Regions from separate parts of the Arthrobacter sp. SD1074B genome, predicted to be linked through region 1. Evidence: riboswitches for the same ligand, from Rfam matches in the RefSeq annotation. Region 1 holds a riboswitch; each other region holds the start of a gene.
The links. Region 1 has a riboswitch for S-adenosylmethionine ahead of ACUYM2_RS17030 (DUF1737 domain-containing protein). Riboswitches for the same ligand answer to the same signal wherever they lie in the genome.

Region 1 (9,839 bases):
TTCCAGTCCCGCGAACTGGTCCTGGCCCTGGACGTGGACCACTACGGCTGGCTCCGCCAGGCCGCCCCGGACCAGGCCTCGCTGGCGAAGATCCGGATGCTGCGCAGCTTTGATCCCGCCGTGGCGGGCAGGGATCCGCTGGACCAGGGTATCGAGGACCCCTGGTACGGCGGGCACACCGACTTTGACACCACCTGGGAGCTGATCCACGCCGCGATCCCCGGGATCCTCGAACACGTCCGCGCCGCGCGTCGGCCGGCCGGCTCAGGACGCCAGGACCGGGCGCAGCCGGACGGCACAGGACAGCGGGTACGCTCTAGTTCATGAGCCGCGCACCCGTCATCATCGCCATCGACGGACGCTCCGGCGCAGGGAAGACCACCCTGGCCATCGAGCTCGCGGCCCGGCTCCGGGAGCACCACAAGGTCTCGCTCTTCCATCTCGAGGACATCTACCCCGGCTGGAACGGCCTGGCCGCTGGCATCGACCGCTACGCCGCCACCGTGCTCGCCCCGCTGCGCCGCGGCGAACCGGCCCGCTGGGTCAGCTGGGACTGGGAACGGCACTACGACGGCGCCACCCGCGTCACCGCGCCGGCTGAAATCGTCCTGGTCGAGGGCGTGGGCGCCGCCGCCGCGGCCGCGGCACCCTTCCTCGACGCCGTGGTCTGGGCCGATTCCCCCGAGCAGGACCGCCGCACCCGGGCGCTCGCCCGCGACGGCGCAAACTACGAACCCTACTGGGAGCAGTGGGCCGGCCAGGAAGACGAGTGGCTGGCCGGCGACGACGTTCCTTCCCGCGCCGACGTGCGGGTGCTCAACCTCGCCGACGGCGCTGCTCCGGCCGAGGTGCTGCAGGCCCTCCAGTACCTTCCGGTCCTGTCCCCGGCGCTGCTTCCCGAGCTTGCGGACCGCCGCGGGTTCCAGCTGAAGACCGAGCGGATCGATGCCGCCCCGGATGCCGCCCGGCTCTTCGAAACGCTCTACGGCAGCTCGCCGAACGCGGTGTGGCTGGATTCCTCGCTCGCCGAGGGAACCGGAGAAGGCCGGCGCGGCCAAGGTCCAGGCGGCGAGGCTGCTGAACGCAGCCGCTTCAGCATCCTGGCGGACGACGGCGGCAGCCACGGCCAGTCGGTCCGGCACCGGTCCGGCCGGACCTGGGTGCGCGTGGGCAATGCCACCGTGCAGACCGAGGGAGGATTTTTCCGCTGGCTCGACGGGGTCTGGGGCCGCCGCGCCCTGGGCGCGCCGGAGGAGTACCCGTGCGAGTTCACGCTCGGCTGGCTGGGCTACCTCGGCTACGAGCTCAAGCGTGAGACGGGCGGCAGCAACGTCACCGCTGCCGCTCCGGATGCCGGCATGATATTCGCCGGCCGCGCCGTGGTCCTGGATCACCGGGAGCGCACCGTGTGGCTGCTCGCGCTCGACTCCGCGGACGCGGGGGACTGGCTCGCCGCGGCCCGCGCAGCGGTCACGGCCGCGGAAGGCGGCGGCGCCGTGCGCTCCGACGGGACCGCACCAGCCCTGGCTTTCCGCGCCAGGGACACCGAAGCGGAGTACAAGGCCAAGATCGCCGCGGCGCAGCACGAAATCACCGAGGGCAATAGCTACGAGGTCTGCCTCACCACGGCGTTGACGGCCACCGTGCCCGCCGGGGAACTCGATCCGTGGCAGGCCTATCTGGCGCTGCGCCGGCGCAACCCGGCGCCGTTTGCGAGCTTCCTGCGCCTCGCCGAACTCACCGTGGCCAGCACCTCGCCGGAGCGCTTCCTCCGGATCGACGCTGACGGCGCCATGCGGGCCGAGCCGATCAAGGGTACCCGGCGCCGGGAGAACGAGGCCGCCCGGGACGAACTGCTGCGCCGGGAGCTGGAATCCTCGCCCAAGGACCGGGCCGAAAACATCATGATTGTGGACCTGCTGCGCAACGACCTCAGCCACTTCGCGGTGCCCGGTTCCGTATCCGTCAGCCGTCTCTGCGCGGTCGAAAGCTACGCCACGGTCCACCAGATGGTCAGCACCATCGACGCACAGCTCCGTCCCGGCATGCCGCGGGCCGAGGCCGTGGCGGCCTGCTTCCCGGCCGGCTCCATGACCGGTGCGCCCAAGGTCAGCACCATGGCCATCCTGGACCGGCTCGAGGCGGCCCCGCGGGGCGTCTATTCCGGGGCGATCGGCTACTTTTCGCTCAGCGGCGCCACCGACCTCGCGGTGGCCATCCGGACCTTGGTGGTGGGCCCGGGGCCGGGCCACAGCAGCGCGGTGAGCCTCGGTGTCGGCGGCGCCATCACCGCGGATTCCTCGCCCCAGGAAGAATATGAGGAGATCCGGACCAAGGCCTTTGGCGTGCTCTCGACGCTCGGCGCCGGCTTCCCGCTGGACTAGCTGCGGTCCAGGACAACAACGGGCACGGGCCCGCTACCGCACTGTACCTACTGCAACGTGGAGGTGAGCCGGGCGACGTTGTCCACGTACTTGACTCCCATGGGCCGCTTCATCCAGTCCTCGAGCGTCAGCTCCCGCGAGATGTCCCGGTACGTGTCCTCCACGGCGCTGATCCGCCGCACGATGTCCTCGCCCAGGAGCATCACCGAGACCTCGAGGTTCAGCGAGAAGGAGCGCATGTCCATGTTGCTGGAACCCAGTACGGCCACCTCGTGGTCGATCGTAAAGTGCTTGGCGTGCAGTACGAACGGGGCCTTGTAGAGGTAGATCCGCACCCCGGCCTCCAGCAGCGCCTCGTAGTAGGACTGCTGGGCGTGATGGACCAGGAACTGGTCGCCCTTCTCCGAGACGAAGAGTTCGACGTCGACGCCGCGCTGCGCCGCCGTCGTCACCGCGTACAGCAGCGAATCGTCGGGGACAAAGTACGGGCTGCAGATGGAGATCTTGCGCTGCGCCGAGTAAATCAGCGTGTTGAAGAGGCGCAGGTTGTTTTCGGTAATGAAGCCGGGACCGCTGGGCACCACCTGGGCGGTAGTGTTGCCGGCGTGCAGTTCGGGCCGGTGCGCGAGCTGGTGCTCCAGGGATTCGTCGGTCTCGCTGAGCCAGTCGGTGGCGAAGACCACGTTGAGGGTGGTGACGATGGGCCCGCGCAGGCAGGCCATCAGCTCGACCCATTCCCGGCCGATCTTGCGGTGCCGCGGGTTGTTGTAGGAGGGCTCGATCAGGTTCTGCGAACCGGTGAAGGCGACTTCGCCGTCGATCACCATGATCTTGCGGTGGTTCCGCAGGTCCGGGCGGCGCCACTGGCCGTGCACCGGCCGCAGCGGCAGCATCGGCCGCCAGCGGATCTTGCTGGCCTTGAGCCGGGTGATGAGCTTGCTGTAGCCCTTGATCCGCAGGGTCCCAAGGTGGTCGAACAGCAGGCGGACTTCGACGCCGCGCTCGGCGGCCTCTTCCATCGCGGTCAGCAGGTCGTCCGTGATGTGGTCCGAGCTGAGGATGTAGAACTCGGCGTTGATAAAAGACTCGGCTTCGCGGACGGCGGCCGCCATCGCCTTAATTGAGTCCGGGTAGCCCGGCAGGAGCTCCACGTGGTTGCCGTCCACCATGGGCAGCGAGCCGAGAGTTTTGTTCAGTTCCGCCGCAGAGGACACCCATTGCGGGCCCTCATAGCGGCTTTCCAGCATGGCCAGTTCGGAGGTGCCTGCGCGGACGCGGGTGTTCACCGCGTCCTGCTGCGCCCGGCGTTTGCGGGAGAGCCGGAAGTTGCCGAAGAGCAGGAAGAGGATCAGGCCCACGGCCGGGACGAAGAAGATGATCAGGAGCCACGCCATGGCGGTGGTGGGACGGCGGTTCCCGGGGATGATGCCAAGGGCAAGGACGCGGATGCCGAGGTCGACGACGGTCAGGATCAGGATCATCCAGGATGGAAGCGATTCCGCCAGCGAAAATGGCCACAGCACAGGCGAACCCCTCAAGCTCCAGACCCGCGGAACAGTTCCGGAACGGGTAACGGTCAAATCCTATCCCGTCAACTCCCGCACTAAGCTGAAGGCATGACTACCCCCGCTTCTGACCCGGCCCGCCCGACGGTGCTGGTGTTCCTCGATCCCGCGTTTGAAAACGGCCGCATCACCGACTCGTCCAAGCCGCAGCTGATGGCCACGGACCAGGGCGCGACGCGTGGCGACGGCGTTTTCGAGTCGTTACTGGTGGTGGGGGGCCGGCCGCGCAAACTGCAGGCCCACCTGAGCCGGCTGGCCGGCTCCGCCTGCGCCCTGGAGCTGGCCATCCCGGCCGAGGACGCCTGGCGCCGCGCGATCGAGACGGCCATCGGGGAATTCCGCGGCGCGGCTGGCAGGGCCGGCGAAGCGGGCGCGGCTGACGAGATGGTGGTGAAACTGCTCGCCACCCGGGGCGTCGAGGGCGCCGCCACACCGACGTGCTGGGTGCAGGCCTCGCCGCCGCCCGCGGCCGGCCGGCTGCAGCGCGAAACCGGCATCGACGTGATCCTGCTGGACCGCGGCTACGACAGCGAGGTGGGCGAACGCGCCCCGTGGCTGCTGCTGGGCGCGAAGACACTCTCCTACGCGGTCAACATGGCGGCGCTCCGGTATGCCCACCACCAGGGCGCGGACGACGTCATCTTCACCTCCGCCGACGGCCGGGTCCTGGAGGGCCCGACGTCGACCGTGCTGCTGGCGCACCTGGAAACCACCGACGACGGCGCCGGCGGGGTACGGACCGTGCGCCGGCTGATCACCCCGCAGCTGGACAGCGGAATCCTGCCCGGCACCTCACAGGGCGCCTTGTTCACCGCGGCGAAGGCGGCCGGGTGGGAGCTGGGCTACGGTCCCCTGGTCCCCGCGGACCTGTACGACGCCGACGCCGTCTGGCTCATCTCGAGCATCCGGCTCCTCGCACCGGTGAACCACATCGACGGCAAGGAGATCGGCACCCCCGAACTGCGGCGGCAGCTCACGGCGGAGCTCAACGAGCTTTTCGCCACGATCGAGTAGGGGCGCAACTCAGTTCCGGGTACTTGAGCGACGGAACCGGTCCCCCGCGGTGGTCGCTGACGTATCGGCGCATGCCAAGTCACGCGGAGCGAAGGCCACCCGGTAACCGGCGCGGCGCACCCGCCTGGTCAGTTCAAGATCTCCGCCCCACAGGTCGTGCGGGACAGGACCGATTTCCTCCAACACAGTCCGGGATACCGCTCTGATGTTGCCGGCGCGGCCTGGCAGGCAGGCGCTCACGGCAACGGCTCTCCGGAGCAGCCCGGCACCGCGGCCCAAGGAGGCTAGTATCCGGGGCCGCTTCGGGTTCAACGTGGCTGGCCGGGCGTCGCCGAAGACCGCGCCGGTACGTTCGTCCGCGAAGCCCTGGAGCACCCGTTTGACGGTGTTCCGGGAAAGGACCAGGTCCGCATCCATGAACATCACGATCTCGCCTGCCGCGTGCCGTAAGCCCAGAGTCAGGGCGGCGCCCCTGCCCAGGTTGGCCTGGCTGAGAACTTTGATTCGAAGATCGGCTGCGGCCACGCCCTTCATCAATTCGAACGTGTTGTCGGCCGAGCCGTCGTCGACCAGCACCACTTCGTACCGGTCGTAGCTGGTGAGCTGGATGGACCGCACACAGTTCTCTATGCGGGTCGCCTCGTTGAAGGCCGGCACAATGATCGACACGGTCGGCCACATGTCCAGCAGGGTTGGCACCCCGCGACGGCGGCGCATGGCAGCGCGGACCTCATACCAGGACATTGCTGTGCGCCCTTGGAAACTGGCGGAAGGATGCCGGGTTGAACGATGGCAGGGCAAAAGCCCCTAAAACGGCGTCGAGCATTTCCGGGGCGAGCCCGCTGTTCCTGCCGAACCGGGCGGTCACGCCGAGCACCACCGGCGTCCCGTCGGCGCGCCGCCGGACATCGACGTCAACCGGGCCGGTCAGCCCAAGCGCGCGGACAGCGGCCATGGCCACATTGCCCACGTCCACGTCCTCGCCGGTTCCGACCCGACGGGCGGCCGCCGCGTTTCCTGCCTTCCCCCCGGCCAGTGCGGTTTTTTCGACCACGACGACGAACGGGGCGGCCGCGTTCTGCACCGGGGTGCCGAAGACCATCGGGCCGTAAGCGGTTCCCGGGATGAATTCCTGCACGATCTGGCCTTCCGGCAGCCGGTGCCAGTCGACCGCGGCGCCTCCGTCGACAACAGACACGCCGCTGCCGCCGCAGGAGACCCGTGGGCGGACGACTACCGGTCCACCAAGGGCTTCCATGGCGGCCTCAGGGCCGGAGAAATCCCGGGGGACCCCGAACCGCGGGACGGCCACCCCGGCCGATTGCAGCCGCCATGCGGTAAAGAGCCTGTCGTGGGCGAGGGCCACCGGTCCCGGCTCGCCGATGATGACGCGGACGTCGGGGCCGAAGGCGGGCCGGAAGGCCGCCAGCTGCGGCAGCTCGTCACTCACGGTAGGGATGACAACGTTCACGTCTTCGGCGGCCACCAGCCGGCGGAGCGCCGAGACCAGCTCCGGATCCGAGGCCTCCAGAACGCGGACGGCGGTGATTCCCGACCCTGCCGGCAGTTCGCGGATATCGGTACCCAGTACGGGTATGCCCCGCGCTTTGAGCTGCGCCGCGACGGCCCGTCCGGCAGATCCGCCCGCGCCGGTGACGAGCACGCGGGGCTTCACAAGCGGTCCGTTCCAGTGCCACAGGGAACCGCGCCAGCCGGAAGGGGGGCCAGGAAGGCAAAGATTAAGCCGTGCATCGAGACCATAAGAATCCAGTTCCTTTGTAGACGTGCCGGTGCCACAGTGCAGCGCCGGGCAAATTGCTGGTTATCCCATCGAAAATCTGCTGGCACATCGGTCATGCCCGTCCCAGTCAAGGCGAGGGCGCCAGGGATATCCCGAGTAGGAACTACCCGAATCTGTCCCGCAGGCACTGCGCCGGATGCTCACGAATACTGGGGCTCCTGCCAGCGCTACCCGCTCCCACGCTGTGGCTGGAAACTGCCCGCCACAGCGGCCGCGTGACTTAACATGACGGGGCCGCCGGTGCCGCCAGCGCCGGAAGTGCTACGTTTTTGGGGAGTAATGAGAACCGGCGCCAAGCCCTGACTGGCCGGTCGGCAACCCTCCCTTTCGCGGCGGGGTGCCTCAGGTGAGTACTCGGCATATCGAAATTCGAGCTGCAAGCGTGAAAGTAAGGAGATCCGTCGTGCCCGACGCGTCCGCACCTGCTGTGCCCGCCACAGTCCCCGCCCCGTCCTCCGCCGTCCCCGGACCGGCCGCCGACGGGAGGCTGGCCTACCGCCTGTTCACCGGGCCCGATGACCGCAGCTTCTGCGAACGGGTCTCCGCCGCCCTGGCCGAGGGCTATGTCCTGCACGGCAGCCCCTCGGCGACCTTCAACGGCAGCACCGTGATCGTGGCCCAGGCCGTCGTGCTGCCTGCCGCCATCGCGAGCGCGGACGCCGCCGTCGCCAACGCGGTGGATGAGCTGGACGTCGTCGAGTTCGACGGCGAGGGCCACGCATGAGCTACGCCGGAGACCTGAGCCCGGAGGAGGCATGGGCCAGGCTTGAGGCGGGCGCCGTCCTGGTGGACGTCCGCACCGAGCGCGAATGGGCCCAGATCGGCACCCCGGCCACCCCCACCGCCGCCGGAAAGCGGCAGGACCCCCTGTTCGTCCAGTGGACGTTGGCCGGCGGAGCGCCCAACCCGCACTTCCTGGAACAACTCCAGCAACAGGCGCCGGCGGCCGAGCTCGTCTTCCTGTGCCGCTCCGGCGCCCGCTCGGTCGCCGCCGCGGACGCCGCCGCGGCGGCCGGCTTCACCGCCTACAACGTCCTTGAGGGTTTCGAAGGCGAACCCGGCCCGACCGGCCGCCGGACCATTAATGGCTGGAAGAACCGCGGCCTCCCCCTCCACCCCGGAAAGCACTAAGTGAGCTTCAATCCCGATGCCCAGGGCTGGAGCCCGGACACCCAGGCCGTCCGCGGCGGACTCGACCGCAGCGGGTTCCAGGAGACCACCGAACCGATCTTCCTGAACTCGGGCTTCGTCTATGAATCCGCCGCTGCGGCAGAGCGCGCCTTCACCGGCGAGGACGAACGATTCGTGTATTCGCGCTACGGGAACCCCTCGGTGGCCACCTTCCAGGAACGGCTCCGGCTGCTGGAGGGAACCGAGGCGTGCTTCGCGACGGCGTCCGGCATGTCCGCGGTGTTCACCGCGCTGGGGGCGCTGCTGGGGGCAGGTGACCGCGTGGTCGCCGCCCGCTCGCTCTTCGGATCCTGCTTCGTCATCCTCAACGAGATCCTGCCGCGCTGGGGCGTGGAGACGGTGTTCGTGGACGGCCCCGACCTTGAGCAGTGGCGCTCGGCCCTGGCCGTGCCGACGACGGCCGTGTTCTTCGAGTCGCCGTCGAACCCGATGCAGGAAATCGTCGACATCGCCGCCGTAAGCAAACTGGCGCACGCCGCCGGCGCGACCGTGGTGGTGGACAACGTTTTCGCCACTCCGCTGCTGCAGCGGTGCGGGGAGCTCGGCGCGGACGTGGTTGTGTATTCCGGCACCAAACACATCGACGGCCAGGGGCGGGTGCTCGGTGGCGCGATCCTCGGCACCCGCGAGTTCATTGAGGGCCCGGTCAAGCAGCTCATGCGCCACACCGGCCCCGCCCTGTCCGCCTTCAACGCCTGGGTGCTCAGCAAGGGCCTGGAGACGATGGCGCTGCGGGTGAACCACTCCTCCGCTTCGGCGCTGCGGCTGGCCGAATGGCTGGAGGCCCAGTCCGCCGTCAGCTGGGTCAAGTACCCGTTACTGCCGTCCCACCCGCAGCACGAGCTTGCCGCCAGGCAGATGAAGGCCGGCGGCACCGTCCTGACGTTCGAACTGGCACCCTCGCCCGGCCGCTCGGCCAAGGAGGCCGCCTTCGCACTGCTGGATGCGCTGCGGATCATCGATATCTCCAACAACCTCGGCGATTCGAAGTCCTTGATCACCCATCCGGCCACCACGACGCACCGTGCCATGGGGCCGGACGGCCGGGCCGCGATCGGTCTGAGCGACGGCGTCGTCCGCCTGTCGGTGGGCTTGGAAGACGTCGAGGACCTCATCCGCGACCTCGGTCAGGCACTCAAGCTGGCTTAGCGCCGGCTCGGCTAGTCCCGGCGCACCCGCGAGAGCACGGGGGCCGGGTCCGCCGCCGCCTCGGCCTCCGCCCCGTGCGTTGTGATGCGCACGGCGTGGGCGACGACGGCGGCCAGGCCGGCGCCGTCGAGGGGCGTGTCCAGCCCGGGCGCGCAGAGCGCCTGGCGCTGCAGCTGTGACCCGGTGCCGTTCGCCAGGATCCTGTCCACGCCGCGGCGCGCCAGCTCCAGCTCGCCCTGCTCTTCCAGGACGGGGGCCACAAAGTCCACCAGCGCATGCACCACCTCGGCGGCTGGGGCGGGGCGGAAGCTGCCGAAGTCCAGCAGCTCGCCGCGCAGCCCGCAGTTGCTGGCCTGCCAGGCGGCCATTTTCAGCAGCACCGTCGGAACCGGGGCCGGGTCAACGCCGTCGCGCCACTCCCGGCTGGCGGACTCCACCAGCGCTCGAACCAGCACCGCGATCAGCGCCGCGTCCTCCGCGCGCAGGCAGACATCCGCGACCCTGACCTCCACGGTGGGGTGGTGCCGGGCCAGCCGCGCATCGAAGTAGACCATGCCTTCGTCAAACAGCACCCCGCTCTCCAGCAGCCGCGTGACCACCCGCCGGTACACCGGAAGGCTGCCAAAGATCATGGCGGGACCGGCCGCCGGCCAACGGTTCCAGGCTTGGGTGCGGTAGCTTTCGAAGCCGGTCTCCGCCCCGTTCCAGAACGGCGAATTGGCGCTGAGCGCGATC
Region 2 (9,839 bases), 2.4 Mb from region 1:
AGTCTTCCGATGTCCAACGCCTGGTCCTTTGAAACCCGCCAGATCCACGCCGGCCAGGAGCCGGATTCCGCGACCGGCGCGCGGTCGCTGCCGATCTACCAGACGACGTCGTTCGTCTTCCCCAGCGCGGAAAGCGCCGCCAACCGCTTCGCGCTCGCCGAGCTCGCCCCCATCTACACCCGGATCGGCAACCCCACCCAGGACGCGGTGGAGCAGCGGGTTGCCAGCCTCGAGGGCGGCCTCGGGGCGCTCCTGCTCAGCTCCGGGCAGGCCGCCGAAACCTTGGCGATCCTCAACATCGCCGAGGCCGGGGACCATGTGGTGGCCAGCCCCAGCCTCTATGGCGGCACGTACAACCTGCTGGCCCACACGCTGAAGAAATTCGGCATCTCGGTGACCTTCGTCGCGGATCCGGACGACCTGGAGCAGTGGCGCGATGCCGTGCAGCCGAATACCAAGCTGTTCTTCGGCGAGGTCGTGTCCAACCCCCGGCAGGACGTGCTGGACATCGAGGGCGTCGCGGAAGTGGCGCACCGGGCCGGGGTGCCGCTGATCGTGGACAACACGCTCTCCACCCCGTTCCTGATCCGGCCGATCGAGTGGGGTGCCGACATTGTGGTCCACTCGGCCACCAAGTACCTCGGCGGGCACGGCACCGCGATCGCCGGCGTGATTGTCGACTCCGGCAACTTCGACTTCGGCAAGGACCCGGAGCGCTTCCCTGGCTTCAACACCCCGGACCCCACCTACAACGGCCTGGTCTACGCCCGGGACCTCGGGGCGGACGGGGCGCTGGGCGCCAACCTCTCCTTCATCCTCAAGGCCCGGGTCCAGCTGCTGCGCGACCTCGGCTCCGCCGTCTCGCCGTTCAACGCTTTCCTGATCGCCCAGGGCATCGAGACACTGAGCCTGCGGATGGAACGGCACGTCGCCAACGCCCTCAGGGTCGCCGAATGGCTGGAGGCCAGGGCCGACGTCGAATCCGTCGCCTACGCCGGGCTGCCCTCCAGCCCCTGGTACGAGCGTGGCCGCAAGTACGGTCCGAAGGGTACCGGCGCCGTCGTTTCCTTCAACCTGGCCGGGGGAGCGGAGGCCGGCAAGCGTTTCGTCGACGCCCTCGAGCTGCACTCGCACGTGGCGAACATCGGCGACGTGCGGTCCCTGGTCATCCACCCGGCGTCGACCACGCACAGCCAGCTCTCGCCGGAACAGCAGACCGTGGCCGGCGTCAACCCCGGCCTGGTCCGGCTCTCGGTGGGACTCGAACACATCGACGACATCATCGCGGACCTCGACGCCGGCTTCCGGGCAGCCAAAAACGCCTGAGGTCACACAGCCGTCACAATCTTCGCGCTTGCGCCGCCAGGTTTCGTAGAATCGAGGCAGGTCATGAGTGCCAGTGACAGCCCCGGCTTGCTGGCCGGCAACCCTCCATTTGCGGCGGGGTGCCCCGGGTGAAGACCTGGCCTGCCGGTCAGCTGACGGCGGGCAAGCGCGAAGTTAGGTCCTCACATGACGATTGCCGTCACCCGTACAGGTGTCCCCGAAAGCAAAACCTCCGCTGTTCCCGATGGGACGGTGCAGTACCTCCCCATCGGTTCGCTGGCCCTTGAATCCGGCGCCACCCTGCCGGAGGTCACCCTCGCCTACGAGACCTGGGGCACGCTGAACGCCGACGCGTCCAATGCCGTGCTGATCGAGCACGCCCTGACCGGGGACACCCACGTCACCCGCGGCGCCGGCGAGGAGCCGGGCTGGTGGGAACAGCTGGCCGGCCCGGGCGCCCCGGTGGACACGGACAAGTACTTCGTGGTGTCGATCAACATCCTCGGCGGCTGCTACGGCTCCACCGGACCGTCGACGCCGGCCCCGGACGGACGGCCCTGGGGCTCGCGCTTCCCGCTGGTCACCCTCCGCGACAGCACTGCCGCCGAGGCGCGGCTCGCCGACGCCCTGGGGATCAGCAGCTGGTATGCCGTGCTGGGCGGCTCGCTGGGGGGAGCACGTGCGCTCGAGTGGGCGGTCAGCTACCCGGACCGGGTCCGGCGCTGCGCCGTGATTTCGGTAGGCGCCAGCAGCACTGCCGAGCAGATCGCGTTCGCCCAGGCCCAGACCCTGGCGATCCGCCAGGACCCCAACTTCAACGGCGGCGACTACTACGGCGGCCCGGAACCGGACGCCGGCCTGGCCCTTGCCCGACGGATCGCCCACATCACCTACCGTTCCGCCGCCGAGCTGGACGGCCGCTTTGGCCGGAAGGCCCAGGCGGCCGAGGCCACGCTGGAAGCCGGGTCGCTGGCCGGCAGGGGCCGCTACCAGGTGGAGAGCTATCTGGACCACCAGGGCAACAAGCTGGTGCGCCGCTTCGATGCCAACAGCTACATCGCCATCACCGAGGCTTTGATGAGCCACGACGTCAGCCGCGGCCGGGGAAGCCTGGAACAGGCTGTTGCGCTGGCCACCGCGGAATTCTTCGTGGCGGCCGTGGACTCGGACCGCTTGTACTTCCCGGCCCAGTCCCGCGAACTCGCCGGCGCCCTGCCGGGGGAGGTGCCGGTGCACCTCATTGAAGCCCCGATCGGCCACGACGGCTTCCTGACCGAAATCGGCCAGCTCAGTGAGCAGCTCAGAGGCAACTTCTTCGCCTAGCCGGGACCGAGCTGTGTGCATTTTTGCAGACGCCCTCTGCGCGATTGGTCGTTGAGCCTCGCCCGCCCGCAGTCCATACTCGTGGAGAATGACGCCGTGTGTCCCAACTCACACACACGTTAGTCAGCCCAATGGTCCACAGGGTGTCGAAGGCGACATCGAAGGAGTTCGCATGAGCACGGAAAACGCCGCCGCGAGGCGCGCAGAGGAGACGGACGTCAAGTCCTCGGGTCTCAAGAAAGTAGTGGCCGCCTCGATGGCCGGCACGGTAGTGGAGTGGTATGAATTCTTCCTCTACGCCTCAGCGGCGACGCTGGTCTTTGGCAAGATGTTCTTCCCCAACTCCGGAACGGAACTGGACGGCATCATCGCCGCGTTCCTCACCTACGCGGTGGGCTTCGTTGCCCGCCCCATCGGCGGCATTGTCTTTGGCCACTTCGGCGACAAGTTCGGCCGCAAACAGCTGTTGCAACTCAGCATCATCCTGGTCGGCGTGTCCACCTTCCTGATGGGCTGCCTGCCGAGCTTCCAGCAGATCGGCTACTGGGCTCCGGCGCTGCTGGTGTTCCTGCGCTTCGCCCAGGGCTTCGCCGTCGGCGGTGAGTGGGGCGGCGCCGTCCTGCTCGTCGCTGAGCACAGCCCCAGCAAGTCCCGTGGCTTCTGGGCCAGCTGGCCGCAGTCGGCGGTCCCGATGGGCAACCTGCTCGCCACTGCCGTGCTGTTCATCCTGTCATCGGTACTGTCCTCCGCAGACTTCCTGGGCTGGGGCTGGCGCATCGCGTTCTGGCTCTCCGCCGTCATCGTGGTCATTGGCTACTACATCCGCACCAAGGTCCAGGACGCCCCGATCTTCCTCGAGGCCCAGAAGGAAGTTGTCGTTGAGAACAAAGGCTACGGCGTGGCCGAGGTTTTCCGCCGCTACCCCCGCGGAGTCTTCACCGCCATGGGCCTGCGTTTCGCTGAAAACGTCCTGTACTACCTCGTGGTCACTTTCTCCATCACCTACCTGAAGGTGGTTGTCCAGACGGACACCTCGCGCATCCTGCTGCTGCTGCTCGTCGCCCACGCCATCCACTTCTCCGTGGTGCCGATGGTCGGCCGGCTGTCCGACCGCCTGGGCCGCAAGCCGGTCTACATGGCCGGCGCTGTGCTCGGCGGAACGTGGGGCTTCTTCGCCTTCCCGATGATGGACACCAAGAACGACTTCATCATCCTGGCCGCCATCACCATCGGCCTTCTCTTCCACGCCCTGATGTATGCCGGCCAGCCGGCCATCATGGCCGAGATGTTCCCGACCCGGATGCGCTACTCCGGTGTTTCCCTGGGCTACCAGGTCACCTCGATCGTGGCCGGATCGCTTGCCCCGATCATCGCCAGTTCGCTGCTGGGCCAGTACAAGTCCTCCACCCCGGTGGCCATCTACCTGTTGGGCGCCTGCCTGGTCACCATGGTGGCGGTCTACTTCCTGAAGGAAACCCGGGGCATCTCGCTCCACGACGTCGACGCCGCCGACGCCCAGGGAACTGCCGACCTGCTCGCCGCCGGAAAGAAGTAAGCTCCACCGTTACCACGCTGCCCGTGCCCGCATTCCTGCGGGCACGGGCAGCGTGCGTTAAGGCGGGACCGCCGTAACCGCAACGAACCCCATCAGCCGGCGAGCACGTCCTGGCGCTCGGCGACCTCAGCCCGGACCGCAGCCATTACCGCCTGCACCGGCGCGGAGCGCAGCGATTCCGCCCTGGCTACGGCCCAGATCGGGAGCTGCCGCTGGAAGTCGTCCGGCAGCACCGGCAGGAACCCGGGCTTCCCGACCACGAGGAAGTTGGGCAGCAACCCGATCCCGGCGGCCCGGCGGACGGCCTCAAGCTGGGCGAAAATGCTGGTGGCCTGGAAGCTGGACCGCGGCATCGGCAGCTGGGTGGAGCGGTGGCCGAGTTCGGCGACCTGCAGTGCCGATTCCACGTAGGAGACGAAGCCGTGCTGCCGGACGTCGTCGAGCGTCTCGGGCAGCCCGTGGTCGCGCGCGTACTCCGGGCTGGCGTATAGCCGCAGGAAGTAGTTGGACAGGAAGATGGTCTGTGCGTTGCTGACCTCCAGATTGCCGACCACCACCTCCAGGTCCACACCGGAGCGGTTTTGGCTGACCTTGCGGGTGGCGCTGAGCATCTCCACGTTCAGCAACGGATGGTCCTGCTGCAGCCGTACCAGGGCCGGGGCGACGAATTCCGCGCCGAAGCCGTCCGGGGTGCTGATCCGGACCAGGCCGGAGAGCACGTCCTCGGTCCGCGCGATCCGGCCGGACAGCGCCCCGAGGGTGTTCTCGATGGCCTCGGCGGCCGTTACCGCCTGGGACCCAAGCTCGGTGAGCTCCCAGCCGTGCGGGCTGCGTTCCAGCGTCCGTCCGCCCAGCTGCTTGTCCAGGGCGAGGATCCGGCGCGAGATCGTGGTGTGCGTGGTGCCCAGGGTCTCCGCGACAGCGTTGAACCGGCCGAGCCGGGCAACCGTCAGCAGGATCAGCAGGTCGTCCGGACTGGGGAGCCGTTTCAAGTCCACCGTTGGCCTTTCGTAGCAGCGCATTCTTCGGATCAATGTGCATCGCTGCACATGGCATCTTCACTTTTTCCCCTTGATTGCACTGTAACAGGGTGTGATGGTTGACACGGAACCTCCGGCAATTGCGCCGGACACAATGCAAAGCAAAGGAGCTTACGCCATGGCAGTTGTCGCCTGGATTGGACTGGGAAACATGGGCGGGTCCATGTCCGTGAACCTCGCCAAAGCCGGAAACGAGGTCCGCGGCTTCGACCTCAACCCCGAGGCCGTGGCGGCAGCCGAGGCCGGGGGAGTCAAGCCCGCCGGCAGCATTGCTGAAGCAGTCAATGGCGCCGACGTCGTCTTCACCATGCTCCCCAAGGGCGAACATGCCCGTGCCGTCTACCTGGGCGAAGACGGCGTCCTGGCGCACGCCGACACGAAGACCCTGCTGGTGGACTCCTCCACTATCGATATCGCCTCGGCCCAGGCCCTGCACGACGCCGCCGCGGAGGCCGGTTTCCGCTTTGTCGACGCGCCCGTCTCGGGCGGCATGAGCGGTGCCAAGGCCGCCACCTTGACCTTCATGATCGGCGGGGAAGCCGGCGCCGTCGCCGACGCCACCGAATACATCCGCCCGATGGCCGGAAATACCATCCCCACCGGCGGCGCCACCACCGGGCAGGCCGCCAAAATCTGCAACAACTTGATGCTCTTCATCAACCTTGCGTCCACCGCAGAAGGCGCGGTGCTCGCAGACCGCCTCGGCCTGGACAAGCAGGTCTTTTGGGACATCGCCTCCGTCTCCTCCGGTGACAGCTGGGCGCTGCGCACCTGGTACCCGGTAGCCGGGGTGGTGCCCACCGCCGCCTCGAACAACGACTTCGCACCGACGTTCACCGCCGAGCTCGCCAACAAGGACATCGGCCTGGCCATCAGCGCCGCCCGGGACACCGGCACGCCGCTGGAGATCGGCGAGCACGTCCAGCAGCTTTTCCAGCGGCTCATCGACGGCGGCCAGTCCGGCACGGACTGCTCCGCCATCGTCAAGCTGGTTGACGGCTCGTTCGAGTCCGCCAACTAGCAGCCAAACCCTTTTAGAGAGAGATCCTCCCCATGGAACGCATCCCGCACTTCATCAACGGCGCCCTGGTGCCCGACGCCGAACGCTACGGCCCTGTCTTCAACCCCGCCACCGGCGAACAGGAAAAGGAAGTGGCCCTCGCCTCCGCCGCCCGCGTTGAGGAAGCCGTCGCCGCCGCCCGCGCCGCGCTGCCCGGCTGGCGCGCCACCAGCCTGGCCAAGCGCACCGCCATCTTCTTCAAGGTCCGCGAATTGCTGATGCAGCGCCGGCCCGAGCTGGCCGCCCTGCTGACCAGCGAACACGGCAAGGTCCTCTCCGACGCCGAGGGCGAGATCACCCGCGGCCTGGAGAATATCGAGTTCGCCACCGGCCTGTCCCACGCGCTCAAGGGCGAACGCTCCGAGCAGGTCTCCGGCGGCGTCGACGTCCACTCCGTCCGCCAGCCGGTCGGCGTCGTCGCCTGCATCACGCCGTTCAACTTCCCGGCCATGGTGCCGCTGTGGATGATCGGCAGCGCCCTGGCCTGCGGCAACACCGTGCTGCTCAAGCCGAGCGAGAAGGACCCCTCCTCCGCGGTCCTCATCGCCCAGGTCTTCGCCGAGGCAGGCCTGCCCGCCGGCGTCCTCAACGTCGTCCACGGCGACAAGGAAGCAGTGGACGTGCTGCTTGAGCACCCGGACGTGAAGGCTGTCAGCTTTGTTGGCTCGACGCCGATTGCCCAGTCCATCTACAAGCGCGCCGCCGACCACGGCAAGCGTGTCCAGGCCCTCGGCGGGGCCAAGAACCACATGGTGGTGCTCCCGGACGCGGACTTGGACATGGCCGCCGACGCCGCCATCTCCGCCGCCTACGGCTCCGCGGGCGAGCGCTGCATGGCTGTCAGCGTCCTGGTGGCGGTCGGGAACATCGCGGACGGGCTCGTGGACGCGATCAAGACCCGGATGGCCACTCTCAAGATCGGCCCCGGCACGGACCCGGCCTCCCAGATGGGTCCGCTGATCACGGCCGAGCACCGCGACAAGGTCGCCTCCTATGTGGCGGGCGCCGCGGACGAGGGCGCCTCCGTGGTGGTCGACGGCCGGGAGCAGGAGTTCGACTCCAACGGCTTCTTCATCGGCGTCAGCCTGATCGACCACGTCAAGCCGGGTATGAAGGTCTACGACGATGAGATCTTCGGCCCCGTGCTCTCGGTGGTCCGCGTTGAGAGCTACGCCGACGCCGTGAAGCTGGTCAACGACAACGAGTTCGGCAACGGCGTGGCGATCTTCACCCGCGACGGCGGCGCTGCCCGGCAGTTCGAGTTCGACGTCGAGGCCGGCATGGTGGGCGTCAACGTGCCGATCCCGGTGCCGGTGGGCACCTTCTCCTTCGGCGGCTGGAAGAACTCGCTCTTCGGCGACACGCACATGTACGGACCGGAAAGCATCCGCTTCTACACCCGCGGCAAGGTGGTCACCACCCGCTGGCCGGATCCGTCCACCTCGGTGATCGACCTCGGCTTCCCGCAGGTCGACTAGGGCTGCCGCACCCTCCGCGACAACGGCAACGCGGGGTCACTTGCGGCCCATCGATGATGGGCGGCAAGTGGCCCCGCGTTGCTCTTATTTCGGTGCTTAACCCTTCATGATCTCCGCGCGCTGGGCCATGTAGTCCTCCATGGCGAGCTCGCCGTTGCTGTACTTCTGGTCCAGCTCGGCGAGCTTGCGTGCGCGGTAGCCCTGGGGCCCCGACGGCGCCGGCGGAACCTCCGGGACGGGGGCCGGCGAAGGAGCAGGGGCCTGGGCCCGGGCCGGCGGCTGCCACGGCTGCTGCCACTGCTGCCCGGTGGGCTGCGGCGGGTTGTCCAGGTACTCCGGACTGTCCTCGTAGGGGACGGGGTACTGCGGGTTCGCGGGCGGCTGGTTGGCCGGGGGCTGCGGGGCGCCCAGCTGGCCGAATCCGCCGAAGTAGTCCCGCTGCGTGAAACCGTCCCGGGGCTGGTTGCTCTGCTGGCCGGGAAACTGTCCCGGGAACCGGCCCGGCATGCCCGGGTCCTGGTTTCGTCCGCGGACGGATTTCCGGTACAGGCGCATCGCCGCCGGAACCAGGAAGGACAACAGGATGATCCAAAAGAAAATACTCACGGTACCGGGCCTCTCAAAAGGTGTCTTCCCAGCTTAACGCGCAGGGCCAGCCCCGGGTGCCGAAAGGGTTGGAGGGCCGCCGGCCGGGTGCCGGGACCGGCATCGGTCCCGGCCGTTCAGGGCCGCAGCGCGTCCTCGGCGCCGGGCGGGCCCTCGCCCGAGCCGAGCGGCACTCCGGGGCCGAACACCGGTCCGGCCAGCGGGCGCTTGGCCGTGATCCCGTCGCCCGAGGATCGGTGCCGGAGCCGGCGGACCACCCACGGGACAAAGTGCTCCCGGGCCCAGATCAGATCCCCCGTGCGGGCCTCCCGCCAGCTGCGCTGCGGCAGCGGCTTGGGGGAGAGGGGCTCCAGGGTGTGCTGCACATTCAGCGAATCCAGCACCATGGCCGCGATCGTGTGGTGGCCCAGCGGCGAGAAGTGCAGCCGGTCGGCGTCCCACATCTGCGGGTCGTTGAGCTGCCGCAGTGACCACATGTCCGCGATGACTGCGTCGTGCCGGGCCGCCACGGTGCGCAGGTTCTCGTTGTAGATGGCCACCTTGCTGCGGATCCGGCCCAGCACCGACGAGCCCGTGTCGGGGCCGTTGAACAGGACCACGGTGGCGCCGCCCATGCTCAGGATCTGCACCACGGAGTCCAGCCGCTCGGCGAGGACATCGGGGTCCCCGCCGGGCCGGATCAAGTCGTTCCCGCCCGCGGACAGGGTCACCAGGTCCGGCTTCAGCGACAGGCAATGGGCCAGTTGCTGGTCCACGATCTGCTGCAGCAGCCGGCCGCGGACGGCGAGGTTGGCGTAGGCAAAACCGTCGTGGCCGCGGCTCAGTTCCTCGGCCACCCGGTCGGCCCAGCCGCGGTGCCCGCCCGGGCTGGCCGGTTCCGGATCGCCGATGCCTTCCGTGAAGGAGTCGCCCATGGCGACGTAGCGGGTCCAGGGGTGGTTGACGGTCCGGTCCGGGTAATTCTCCATCGCTTCTGTTTCGCTCACCTTCATATCCTGCACCGTTCCCGTGAAGCTGCGCCACCGTACCTTGTTACTCCTAGGTAACTGTAAGAATGGAGCCATGACTGAAGCCCCGTCTTTTCCTGCTGCCTTTCCCGCCCCCGTTGTCCTGTGGTCCCGGCCCGAGGAGGCGCGCGCCGGCAAGCCTCTGCTGGTGCTGCTGCACGGCTACGGAGCCAATGAGCAGGACCTGCTCAGCCTGGCGGACATGCTGCCGGAGGAGTTTGTGGTCGCCTCGCTGCGGGCCCCGCTGGTTTCCGGGCCGGGCTTCACGTGGTTCCCGCTGACCGCATCCATTGAGTATTCGCTCGATGCCGTCAAGCACGCCGCCGCCTACGTGCAGGACTGGGTCGACTCGGTCAGGGCGAACCACCCCTCGGTCACCCTGCTCGGCTTCTCGATGGGCATGGCCATGGCCACCACACTGCTGCGGCAGCGGCCGGACGGCTA
Region 3 (9,839 bases), 1.0 Mb from region 1:
CGGCCGGCGGCGGTCCGCACTGGCGCGCGCCGTTCGCGGAGCGTCCGGTCGACGCCACCGTCACGGTGCCCGGGTCGAAGTCCCTGACCAACCGCTACCTTGTCCTGGCGGCCCTCGCCGACGGCCCTTCCCGGCTGCGGACCCCGCTGCACTCCCGCGACTCGGCCCTGATGATCGAGGCGCTGCGGCAGCTGGGGGCCACCATTACCGAGGTGCCCGGCGACGGAGCCTACGGCCCGGACCTGGAAATCACGCCGATCGCCCTGGCTGCTGACAGCGGTACCGCAACCGAGGCCGTAATTGACTGCGGCCTGGCCGGCACGGTCATGCGCTTTGTGCCTCCGGTCGCCGCGCTGCGCCGCGGCGAGTCCCGCTTCGACGGCGATCCGCATGCCCGCAAACGCCCGATGGGCACCATCATCGAAGCGCTCACCGGACTTGGTGTGGCGGTCAGTGCGCCCGACGGCGGACCGGCGTCGTCGTTGCCCTTCGCCGTACACGGCACGGGCGACGTCCGCGGCGGCCACCTAGTCATTGACGCCAGCGCGTCATCCCAGTTCGTCTCCGCCCTGCTGCTGGCCGGCGCGCGCTTTAGCGAGGGGCTCCACCTGGAACACCGCAGCAGCGAAGACTCAGGCAAGCCGGTGCCCAGCCTGGACCACATCAACATGACGGTCGCGGTGCTGCGCGGCGTGGGCGTGGCGGTTGACGACTCCGTGCCGAACCATTGGGTCGTCTCCCCCGGACCGATCCGGGCCTTCGACCTGCGGATCGAGCAGGATCTTTCCAACGCCGGACCCTTCCTCGCGGCCGCCCTTGCCACCGGTGGGACCGTGCGCATCCCCAACTGGCCGGCCGAAACCACCCAGGTGGGAGACCTCTGGCGCGCCATCCTCGCCACCATGGGGGCAACGGTTACCGTCGACGACGGCACGCTGACCGTCACCGGCGGCCCGGAGATCAAGGGTGGCAACTTTGACGAGACCAGTGAGCTGGCGCCGACTGTCGCAGCGCTCTGTGCGCTCGCCACCGGGCCCTCACGGCTCACCGGCATCGCGCACCTGCGCGGCCACGAGACGGACCGGCTCGCGGCGCTGGTGACCGAGATCAACCGGCTCGGCGGCGACGCCGAAGAGACCGCCGACGGACTCATCATCCGCCCGGCTCCGCTGCACCGCGGCGTCGTGCACAGCTACGCCGACCACCGCATGGCCACCGCCGGCGCCATTCTCGGCCTCGCCGTCCCCGGCGTCGAGGTCGAGGACATCGCCACCACAGCCAAGACCATGCCCGACTTTCCCCAGCTCTGGGATGCCATGCTGGCACAAGGAGCCTCCGCCGGGAAGGACGCCGCCGGTGGCCCGCAGCACTGACTCCTGGGACGAATCCGACGTCCGGATCCGGCCCAACAAAAAGGGCACCCGGCCCCGCACCAAGGACCGGCCCAGCCACGACGACGCCGTCACCGGACGCATCATCACCGTTGACCGCGGACGCTACACCGCCGTCGTCGCCGAAGGCACCGGCACGGAACGGAAGATCATCGCAGCCCGCGCCCGGGAACTGCGCCGCAACCCCGTCGTTGCCGGGGACTTCGTCTCCCTCGTCGGCGACGTCAGCGGCGAGCCTGACACGCTGGCGCGGCTGGTCAAGATCCAGGACCGCCGCACCCTGCTGCGCCGCAGCGCGGACGATACGGACCCGATCGAACGCGCCGTCGTCGCCAACGCCGACCAACTGGTCGTCGTCGTTGCCGCCGCGAACCCGGAACCGCGCACCGGGTTCATCGACCGGGCCCTGGTGGCCGCCTACGACGCCGGGATCGAGCCGCTGCTGCTCGTGACGAAGGCGGACGTCAAGGATCCCGCCGAACTGCTCGCCAACTACCAGCACCTCGACTTCCCGGTGATCATCTCCAAGACGGCGGATTCGGCCGCCTCCGGCATCGACGCCCGATCCGATGACGGCTTGTCCGCCCGGCTGGACAAGGCCGCCGTCTCACAGCTGCGCGCCTACCTGGACGGAAAGGTCACCGTCATGCTGGGCCACTCCGGCGTCGGCAAATCCACCATGGTGAACGCGCTCACCGGTGCCGAACGTGCCACCGGTGGCGTCAACGCCGTCACCGGCCGCGGCCGGCACACCTCGTCCTCCGCGCTGGCGCTGAAGGTCAACGACGCGCCCCCCGGGAGCTGGATCATCGACACCCCCGGCATCCGCTCCTTCGGCCTGGCCCATGTGGATCCGGACCGGATCCTGCGTTCCTTCCCGGACCTGGCGCCGGGAACCGAGGACTGCGAGCGGGGCTGCAAGCACGATGCCTCCGCCGTCAACTGCGGGGTGGACGCCTGGGTGCAGGGCGGCCACGCCGGCCCGTCCGGCCCGGCCCGGCTCGCCTCGCTGCGCCGGTTGCTCGGCACGGATCCCCGGCTGGAAGCGCAGGACACCAAGGAGCTCGGCAGCGTCTCCTAGTAGCACCCCTGGCTGGGGCTCGTGGCAGGCCCTCCTGGCAGGGGAGACGTGGCCTCCCGGCCCGCGGCGCGTTTTGGCGGTAGTTTGGAGGCATGAGCCAACCCGCTTCGAGCTACAACGATGACCTGCGCCTTGCCCATGTACTGGCAGATTCCGTAGATTCCCAGACCATGAACCGCTTCAAGGCGCTCGACCTTCGGATCGAGACGAAGCCGGACCTCACTCCCGTCACCGATGCCGACAAGGCCGCCGAGGAAGCCATCCGCGGGCAGCTGTCCCGTTCCCGGCCCCGCGATGCCGTCCTCGGCGAGGAGTTCGGCAGCTCCGGCCACGGCTCGCGCCGCTGGATCATCGACCCGATCGACGGCACCAAGAACTTCGTCCGGGGCGTCCCGGTGTGGGCCACCCTGATCGCCCTGGTCGACGAAGGCGAACCCGTGGTCGGCGTCGTCAGCGCCCCCGCCCTGGGCAAACGCTGGTGGGCGGCCAAGGGCGCCGGTGCCTACACTGGCCGTTCCCTGGCCGCGGCCACCCGGCTGAAAGTCTCGAACGTCTCCCGGCTCGCCGACGCGTCGCTGTCCTACTCGAGCCTGGGCGGCTGGAAGCAGCGTGGCAACCTCGACGAGTTCCTGGGCCTCACCGAGGAGGTCTGGCGCACCCGCGCGTACGGCGACTTCTGGTCCTACTGCCTGGTGGCCGAAGGCGCGGTCGACATCGCCTGCGAGCCCGAGCTCAACCTCTATGACATGGCCGCGCTGGTACCGATCGTGACGGAAGCCGGCGGCCGCTTCACCTCACTCGAGGGTGAGGACGGCCCCTTCGGCGGCAACGCACTGGCCACCAACTCCATCCTGCACTCGGAGGTCCTCAAACGCCTCAACCCGGGCCTGGACGACCTGCTCTAGCCGCCCGGCCACGGCAGTCCGTAACACAACGCTTCACATTCCCGCTTGCCTTTTCGGTGCGCACGGCCATGTCCTAGGCTCGAACCAGGTCACGAGTGCCAGCGCTAAACCCCGGTTTGCTGGCCGGCAACCCTCCATTCGCGGCGGGGTGCCCCGGGTGACGACCTGGCCGGTCCGGAGCGGACGCGGCAAGCGCGGATCCCCTGTGAGCGGGGTCCTTTTTGAGCGAGGTCCCATGACGACTGCCACCATTCCTACCCACCCCACCGCCAGCGCGGGGCTTTCCGGAGCACACTTCGACGCCGCCCGTCGGCCGCTGTCCGCCGTGTCCGGCGCCGAGATCCTGGCCCCGCTGATCCAGGGCGGCGAGGTCCGCTACGCCAACCTCGACTACGGCGCCTCGGCCCCGGCGCTGTCCGTGGTGTCCGCCTACCTGAACGAGATTCTGCCGTACTACGCCAGCGTGCACCGCGGCGCCGGCTACGCCTCCCAGCTCAGCACCTCGGTGTACGAGAACGCCCGGAACATCGTCCGGGGCTTCGTCGGCGGACGCGCGGACGACTCGGTGATCTTCACCCGGAACACCACCGACTCGCTGAACCTGCTGGCCGGCTGCCTGCCCGTTGCCGGCGGCCAGCACACCGGCGAGGTGCTTTACCTCGACATTGAACACCACGCCAACCTGTTGCCCTGGCAGAACGTCCCGCACCGGAGCGTCGTCGCCGCCGCCACCCTGGCCGGCACCGTGGCGCGGCTCCGGGCCGAGCTCGCCCTCGGCGGCGTGAGCCTCTTGGCCGTCACCGGCGCATCCAACGTCACCGGCGAAATCCTGCCGATCCGTGAGCTGGCAGCCCTGGCGCACGAATTCGACGCCCGGATTGTCGTCGACGCCGCCCAGCTGGCCCCGCACCGCCGCATCAACATCGCCGCGGACGACGTCGACTACCTCGCCTTCTCCGGCCACAAGCTCTACGCCCCGTTCGGCGCCGGCGTACTGGTGGGCCGGCCGGACTGGCTCGACGCCGGGACCCCGCACCTAGCCGGGGGCGGCGCCGTGCGGGATGCGCGGCTGGACACGGTCAGCTGGACCACCGGCCCGGCCCGCCACGAGGGCGGCTCCCCCAACGTCCTGGGCGCCGCCGCGCTGGCCCGCGCCAGCCAGGTGATCGAGGCGCTCGACGAAAAGCAGTGGCACGCCCACGAGGACACCATCCGTTCCTTCCTGGTGGAGGGGCTGCAGCGGATCGAGGGTGTGAGCGTCCACCACATCTTCGAGGACACGGCCCGGGGAGAGGGACCCGGGACGATCGGCGTCGTGAACTTCTCGGTCGCCGGATACGACGCCGGCCTGGTCGCCGCGTACCTCTCCGCTGAGCACGGCATCGGCCTGCGCGATGGCCGGTTCTGCGCCCATCCGCTGCTGAAGCGGCTGGGCCTGCCGGCCGGGTCGCTCCGCGCCAGCTTCGGCCTCGGGTCCCGGCTCGACGACGCCCAGCGGCTGCTTGCCGGGCTGCAGGAGCTGCGGCGGAGCGGCCTCGGCTGGGACTACGTGGTGGACGCCGGCCGCTGGGTGCCGGCCAACGACTCGCGCAGCTACCCGCACTGGGCACCGAACACGCCGGGCACCGCCGGCGCTGCCCCCTGCACCCTCGACTAGCCGGTCCGCCGCCTGGCCGGCGGCGCCCGACTCGGGAGGCCCCCGCCTCCGGCCGCGTGCGGTAAATTCGGAGGGTACTTACCTATTGCTGCCGAAGGAGATCGCACGTGGCACGCGGCGGCCCCAAACTCCACCACCAGCGGCGGCAGGAGCTCGGCCAGAGCTTCCAGGACGGCGGCGAGCACTACGACCGGGTCCGCCCGGGCTACCCCGCGGACTCGGCCGATTGGCTGATCCCCGCCGGGGCCCGGGACGCCGCCGATCTGGGCGCGGGCACCGGCAAGTTCACGGCGCTCCTCGTCGAACGGGGGCTCCGGACCGTGGCCGTCGATCCATCCCCGGACATGCTCGAACAACTGCGCCGCTCCCTGCCGGGCGTCACCGCCGTCGAGGGCACCGCCGAACATACCGGCCTGGCGTCCGGAGCCTTCGACCTGGTCACGGTGGCCCAGGCGTGGCACTGGTGCGATCCCCTGCTAGCCAGCACCGAGGCCGCCCGGATCCTGCGCCCGCACGGCATCCTCGGCCTGATCTGGAACCAACTCGACACCTCGGTCCCCTGGGTGCACCGGCTTTCGCGCATTATGCACGCCGGGGACGTCCACAAGCCCGACTTCAGACCGCCGCTGGGACCTGAATTCCGCGGGCTGCAGAGCCACCTCACCCGCTGGGAGGATCCCGTCACCAGCCAGGACATCATGGAACTGGCCAAGTCCCGGAGTTACTACCTGCGGGCGGCCGAGGCCACCCGCGCCAAAGTCCTCAGCAACCTCGACTGGTATCTGCACGAGCACCTCGGGCGCACTCCGGGCGAGCCCCTGCCGCTCCCCTACCTGACGCAAAGCTGGCGTGCCGCCCGGGCCTGAGTTTGGCGCATTGCACTGAAGGCATGCCGCGCCTATTATTTCGGTGTGCCTAACTTTTCTTTGTAGGCATCCTGGAACTTTTGGGAGCCGCAGTGCTTGATGTCACCGGACACGAACCCGGGCCCGCGGGGCCGCCGCCTGCCCGCAAGGTCCGGGGCAGCCGCCGCGCCCTGCTGGGCCTGCTCGGCCCGGCGTTCGTGGCCGCCATCGCCTACGTGGATCCCGGCAATGTCGCCGCCAACCTCACGGCCGGGGCACAGTACGGCTACCTGCTGGTGTGGGTCCTCGTCGCGGCCAACGTCATGGCGGTGCTGGTCCAGTACCAGTCCGCCAAACTCGGCATCGTCACCGGCAAAAGCCTTCCCGAGATCCTGGGCGAGCGGCTCCGGCCGGTGTGGCGCCGCGCTTTCTGGGTCCAGGCTGAAATCGTGGCGGCAGCGACCGACCTCGCCGAGGTGGTGGGCGGCGCCGTCGCCCTGTACCTGTTGTTCGGTCTCCCCCTGCCCCTTGGGGCCGTGATCGTCGGCGGCATTTCCATGGCACTGCTCGCCGTGCAGAGCCGGAACCAGCAGCGGCCCTTCGAGTTCGTCATCATTTTCCTGCTCGGCATCATCACCGTCGGGTTCCTGGCCGGACTGTTCATCAGCCCACCCGATCCCGGCGGCGTCGTGGCCGGACTTGTGCCCGGCTTCCAGGGCCCGGACACGGTGCTGCTGGCCGCGAGCATGCTCGGCGCGACCGTGATGCCGCACGCCATCTACGTCCACTCTGCGCTCTCCCGGGACCGGCACCGCCCAAACCCCCATCTCCACGTCCCGCCGCACGCGATGGCGCGGCTGGTCAAGGCCACGCGCTGGGACGTGGTCGCGGCCCTGGCCGTGGCCGGTATCGTCAACATCGGCATGCTGCTGCTGGCCGCGTCCACTCTCGGCGGTGAAGAGGGCACGGACACCATCGAGGGCGCCCACGCCGCCATCACCGCCAACCTGGGCCCGGTCGTCGGCGTGGTATTCGCCGTCGGCCTGCTCGCCTCCGGCCTGGCCTCCACCTCGGTGGGCTGCTACGCCGGCGGCACCATCATGCAGGGCCTGCTGAAGGTCCGGATTCCGCTGATGACGCGCCGGGTGCTCACCCTGATCCCCGCGGTCGTCCTGCTGGCCGTGGGCTTCGACCCCACCTGGGGGCTCGTGCTCAGCCAGGTGGTGCTCAGTTTCGGGATCCCGTTCGTCCTGGTTCCGCTCGTGGTGCTGACCAGCAGCAAGCCCCTGATGGGCCGCTTCGCCGACGGGATGGCCCTGCGGGTCGCCGCGATCGTTAGCGTGGTCCTGGTGGTGGCACTGAACCTGGTCCTGCTGTGGCTCACCTTCACCGGCGCCGCCGGACGGTAGGCTTGGGGCTGTGAAGACCAGTCCGCCCTCCTCCTCGATCGAGGATTACGTCAAGGTCATCTACTCCTTTACGGAGTGGCAGGACAAGCCGATCACCTCCACGCAGCTGGCCCAGCGCCTCGGCGTCGCCAATTCCTCGGTCTCCGAGATGGTCCGCAAACTCAAGGACCAGGGCCTGGTGGACCACAAGCCGTACAGCGCCGTCACCCTGACCGACGACGGCGTGCGGCTGGCCCTTTCGATGGTCCGCCGGCACCGCCTGATTGAGACCTTCCTGGTGCAGGAGCTCGGCTACCGGTGGGACGAGGTCCACGACGAAGCGGAGCTCCTGGAACACGCCGTCTCGGACACCTTTATCGAGCGGATGGCCGCCAAACTGGGCAACCCGGTCCGGGACCCGCACGGCGACCCGATTCCCGCCGCCGACGGCACGGTCCTAATGCCGCCGGCCTACCGGATGAGCGAGCTTGACGAGGGCCATACCGGCCGGATCACCCGGATCAGCGACGAGAACCCCGAGTTGCTGCGCTACCTTGCTGCCCAGCAGATCGATCTCGACGCCGCCGTCGAGGTCCTGGGCCGGAAACCGTTCGGCGGCCCGCTCGTCGTCCGGATCGGCGCAGGGTCAGCCCTGCGCGACGTCGACCTCGCCGACGAGGTGGCCTCCGCGCTCTGGGTGCACAGCGACGCCGCCCACTCCGGCTGCAGCGTCGCCCGTCAGGAGGAGCGAAGGAATGCTTGAGCAAAGGCCCTTTGGAAACACTGGAATCGAAGTCTCCATCGTGGGGCTTGGGGCCGGCCAGATCGGCGAAAGCGACGTCACCGAGGCCGAAGCCGCCGAGGTGCTCAACGGAGCCTTGGATCTCGGCGTCACGTTGATCGACACCGCCGCCAGTTACGGGCTGAGCGAAGAGCGGATCGGCCGGCACCTCGGCCGGCGCCGGGACGAATTTGCGCTGTCAACCAAGGGCGGGGCCGGGGTCAACGGTCAACGGGACTGGTCGCCGGGCAGCGTGCTTGGGAGTATCGAGCAGTCGTTGCGCTTGACCCGGTCGGAGCGGATCGACGTCTTCTACCTGCACTCCTGCCCGCTTGACGTCCTGCGGCGCGGCGACCTGCAGGACACCCTGGACCAGGCCGTGGCTGCCGGAAAGATCGGCGTTGCGGGCTACAGCGGTGACAATGAGGCGCTAGACTTCGCTGTCGACTCCGGCCGGTTCGCGGCGATCGAAACCAGCGTCAACATAGCCGACCAATGGAATCTCTGAAACGTCCTCGGCCGGCGGCCCGAACTCGGAGTGATCGCCAAGCGCCCCATCGCGAACGCGCCGTGGCGGTTCGCCCAGCGGCCAGCCGGGAACTACGCAGAACTCTACTGGGAACGGCTGCAGGCTCTCGAACTGGACCCGGACGGCCTGGATTGGGCCGAGTTCGCCCTGCGCTTCACGGTGTACGCTCCCGGTGTGGACACCGCCATTGCCGGCACGGCCAAACTGGCCCACTTGCGCCGGAACATCGCGGCCGCCGGTCGTGGACCGCTCCCGGCTGCGGCCCTGGAAAGCATCGACCGCGCCTGGCGCGCCGTGGGCTCCGGATGGCCGGCCTCGACCTGACGGCCGTTAGTCCGGGGCGTCAGCTCCCCCGTTGTCATCACTGTCGCGCGGCGGGTTCCGGATCCCGACGGCGGACGCCGCGGCGCCGGCGATGAAGAGTCCGGCGGTGACCGCCGCGGTGCCGTGCAGTCCCGCCGTCGTGATGACCGGGCCGGTGATGAGTCCGGCGAATGCGATGGCCACCAGTCCCGCGATGCGGGCGACGGCGTTGTTCACGGCCGAGCCGATGCCGGCTTCTGCGGGGTCCACGGCGCCGAGGATCGCCGCGGTCAGCGGCGCCACGGTCACGGCCAGGCCGATCCCGAAGACCACCAGCCCGGGGAAGACCTGGCCGAAATAGTCCAGCGGCAGGCGGATGCCCAGCAACATTAGGAATCCCGCCGCGCACAGCAGCGGCCCTGCCGTCATGAACCAGCGCGGACCGTAGCGGCCGGACAGCGTGCCCACGCGTGCGGACAGCAGCAGCAGTATCGCGGTGGAGGGCAGCAGGGCGAAGCCTGCGGCGGTGGCACCCAGGCCGGCAACCTGCTGCAGGAAAAGCCCCAGGACGAAAAAGCCGAGGTTCAGCGCACCGTAGATGACTGTGGTGGCGATGTTGCCCCAGCCGAAGTTGCGGATCGCGAAGAGCCGCAACGGCATCATCGGCGCCGGCGTGCGCCGCTCATGGAGCAGGAACCCGGTGAGGCCGGCGACGCCGAGCACCAGCGGCAGCCAGACCTGCGGGGCGCCCCAGCCAAGGCTCCCGCGTTCGATGAAGGCGTAGACGATGCCGCCCAGGCCGACGATCGCCAGGACGGTTCCGGTGATGTCGATCGTGCTGCCGGGGGGCCGCTCCAGGTCCAGTTCACGCAGCCGGCGCAGCGCAGGCCAGACAGCCACCGCCGGGACGATGTTGAGGAAGAAGATCAGCCGCCAGGTGAACACGTCCACGGAAATCC

Region 2: another riboswitch for S-adenosylmethionine. It lies ahead of metX (homoserine O-acetyltransferase MetX); the one in region 1 lies ahead of ACUYM2_RS17030 (DUF1737 domain-containing protein).
Region 3: another riboswitch for S-adenosylmethionine. It lies ahead of ACUYM2_RS12155 (aminotransferase class V-fold PLP-dependent enzyme); the one in region 1 lies ahead of ACUYM2_RS17030 (DUF1737 domain-containing protein).

The regions. Positions count from the first base shown of each region.
Region 1 is NZ_JBRAZT010000001.1:3,641,983-3,651,821, forward strand. It holds gene ACUYM2_RS17000 (low molecular weight protein-tyrosine-phosphatase) at 1-327, shown strand, start outside; gene pabB (aminodeoxychorismate synthase component I) at 324-2,384, shown strand; gene cls (cardiolipin synthase) at 2,432-3,865, opposite strand; gene ACUYM2_RS17015 (aminodeoxychorismate lyase) at 4,001-4,963, shown strand; gene ACUYM2_RS17020 (glycosyltransferase family 2 protein) at 4,973-5,707, opposite strand; gene ACUYM2_RS17025 (ATP-grasp domain-containing protein) at 5,694-6,638, opposite strand; SAM riboswitch class IV at 7,040-7,153, shown strand; gene ACUYM2_RS17030 (DUF1737 domain-containing protein) at 7,192-7,488, shown strand; gene ACUYM2_RS17035 (rhodanese-like domain-containing protein) at 7,485-7,895, shown strand; gene ACUYM2_RS17040 (O-succinylhomoserine sulfhydrylase) at 7,896-9,104, shown strand; gene ACUYM2_RS17045 (glutamate--cysteine ligase 2) at 9,116-9,839, opposite strand, start outside.
Region 2 is NZ_JBRAZT010000001.1:1,252,555-1,262,393, forward strand. It holds gene ACUYM2_RS05810 (bifunctional o-acetylhomoserine/o-acetylserine sulfhydrylase) at 10-1,326, shown strand; SAM riboswitch class IV at 1,386-1,501, shown strand; gene metX (homoserine O-acetyltransferase MetX) at 1,513-2,649, shown strand; gene ACUYM2_RS05820 (MFS transporter) at 2,822-4,204, shown strand; gene ACUYM2_RS05825 (LysR family transcriptional regulator) at 4,297-5,196, opposite strand; gene mmsB (3-hydroxyisobutyrate dehydrogenase) at 5,363-6,265, shown strand; gene ACUYM2_RS05835 (CoA-acylating methylmalonate-semialdehyde dehydrogenase) at 6,298-7,782, shown strand; gene ACUYM2_RS05840 (hypothetical protein) at 7,879-8,388, opposite strand; gene ACUYM2_RS05845 (SGNH/GDSL hydrolase family protein) at 8,505-9,380, opposite strand; gene ACUYM2_RS05850 (alpha/beta hydrolase) at 9,451-9,839, shown strand, end outside.
Region 3 is NZ_JBRAZT010000001.1:2,643,229-2,653,067, forward strand. It holds gene aroA (3-phosphoshikimate 1-carboxyvinyltransferase) at 1-1,373, shown strand, start outside; gene rsgA (ribosome small subunit-dependent GTPase A) at 1,357-2,472, shown strand; gene hisN (histidinol-phosphatase) at 2,565-3,377, shown strand; SAM riboswitch class IV at 3,465-3,578, shown strand; gene ACUYM2_RS12155 (aminotransferase class V-fold PLP-dependent enzyme) at 3,613-5,034, shown strand; gene ACUYM2_RS12160 (class I SAM-dependent methyltransferase) at 5,142-5,900, shown strand; gene ACUYM2_RS12165 (Nramp family divalent metal transporter) at 5,993-7,288, shown strand; gene ACUYM2_RS12170 (metal-dependent transcriptional regulator) at 7,299-8,030, shown strand; gene ACUYM2_RS12175 (aldo/keto reductase) at 8,023-8,556, shown strand; gene ACUYM2_RS12180 (hypothetical protein) at 8,587-8,901, shown strand; gene ACUYM2_RS12185 (MFS transporter) at 8,908-9,839, opposite strand, start outside.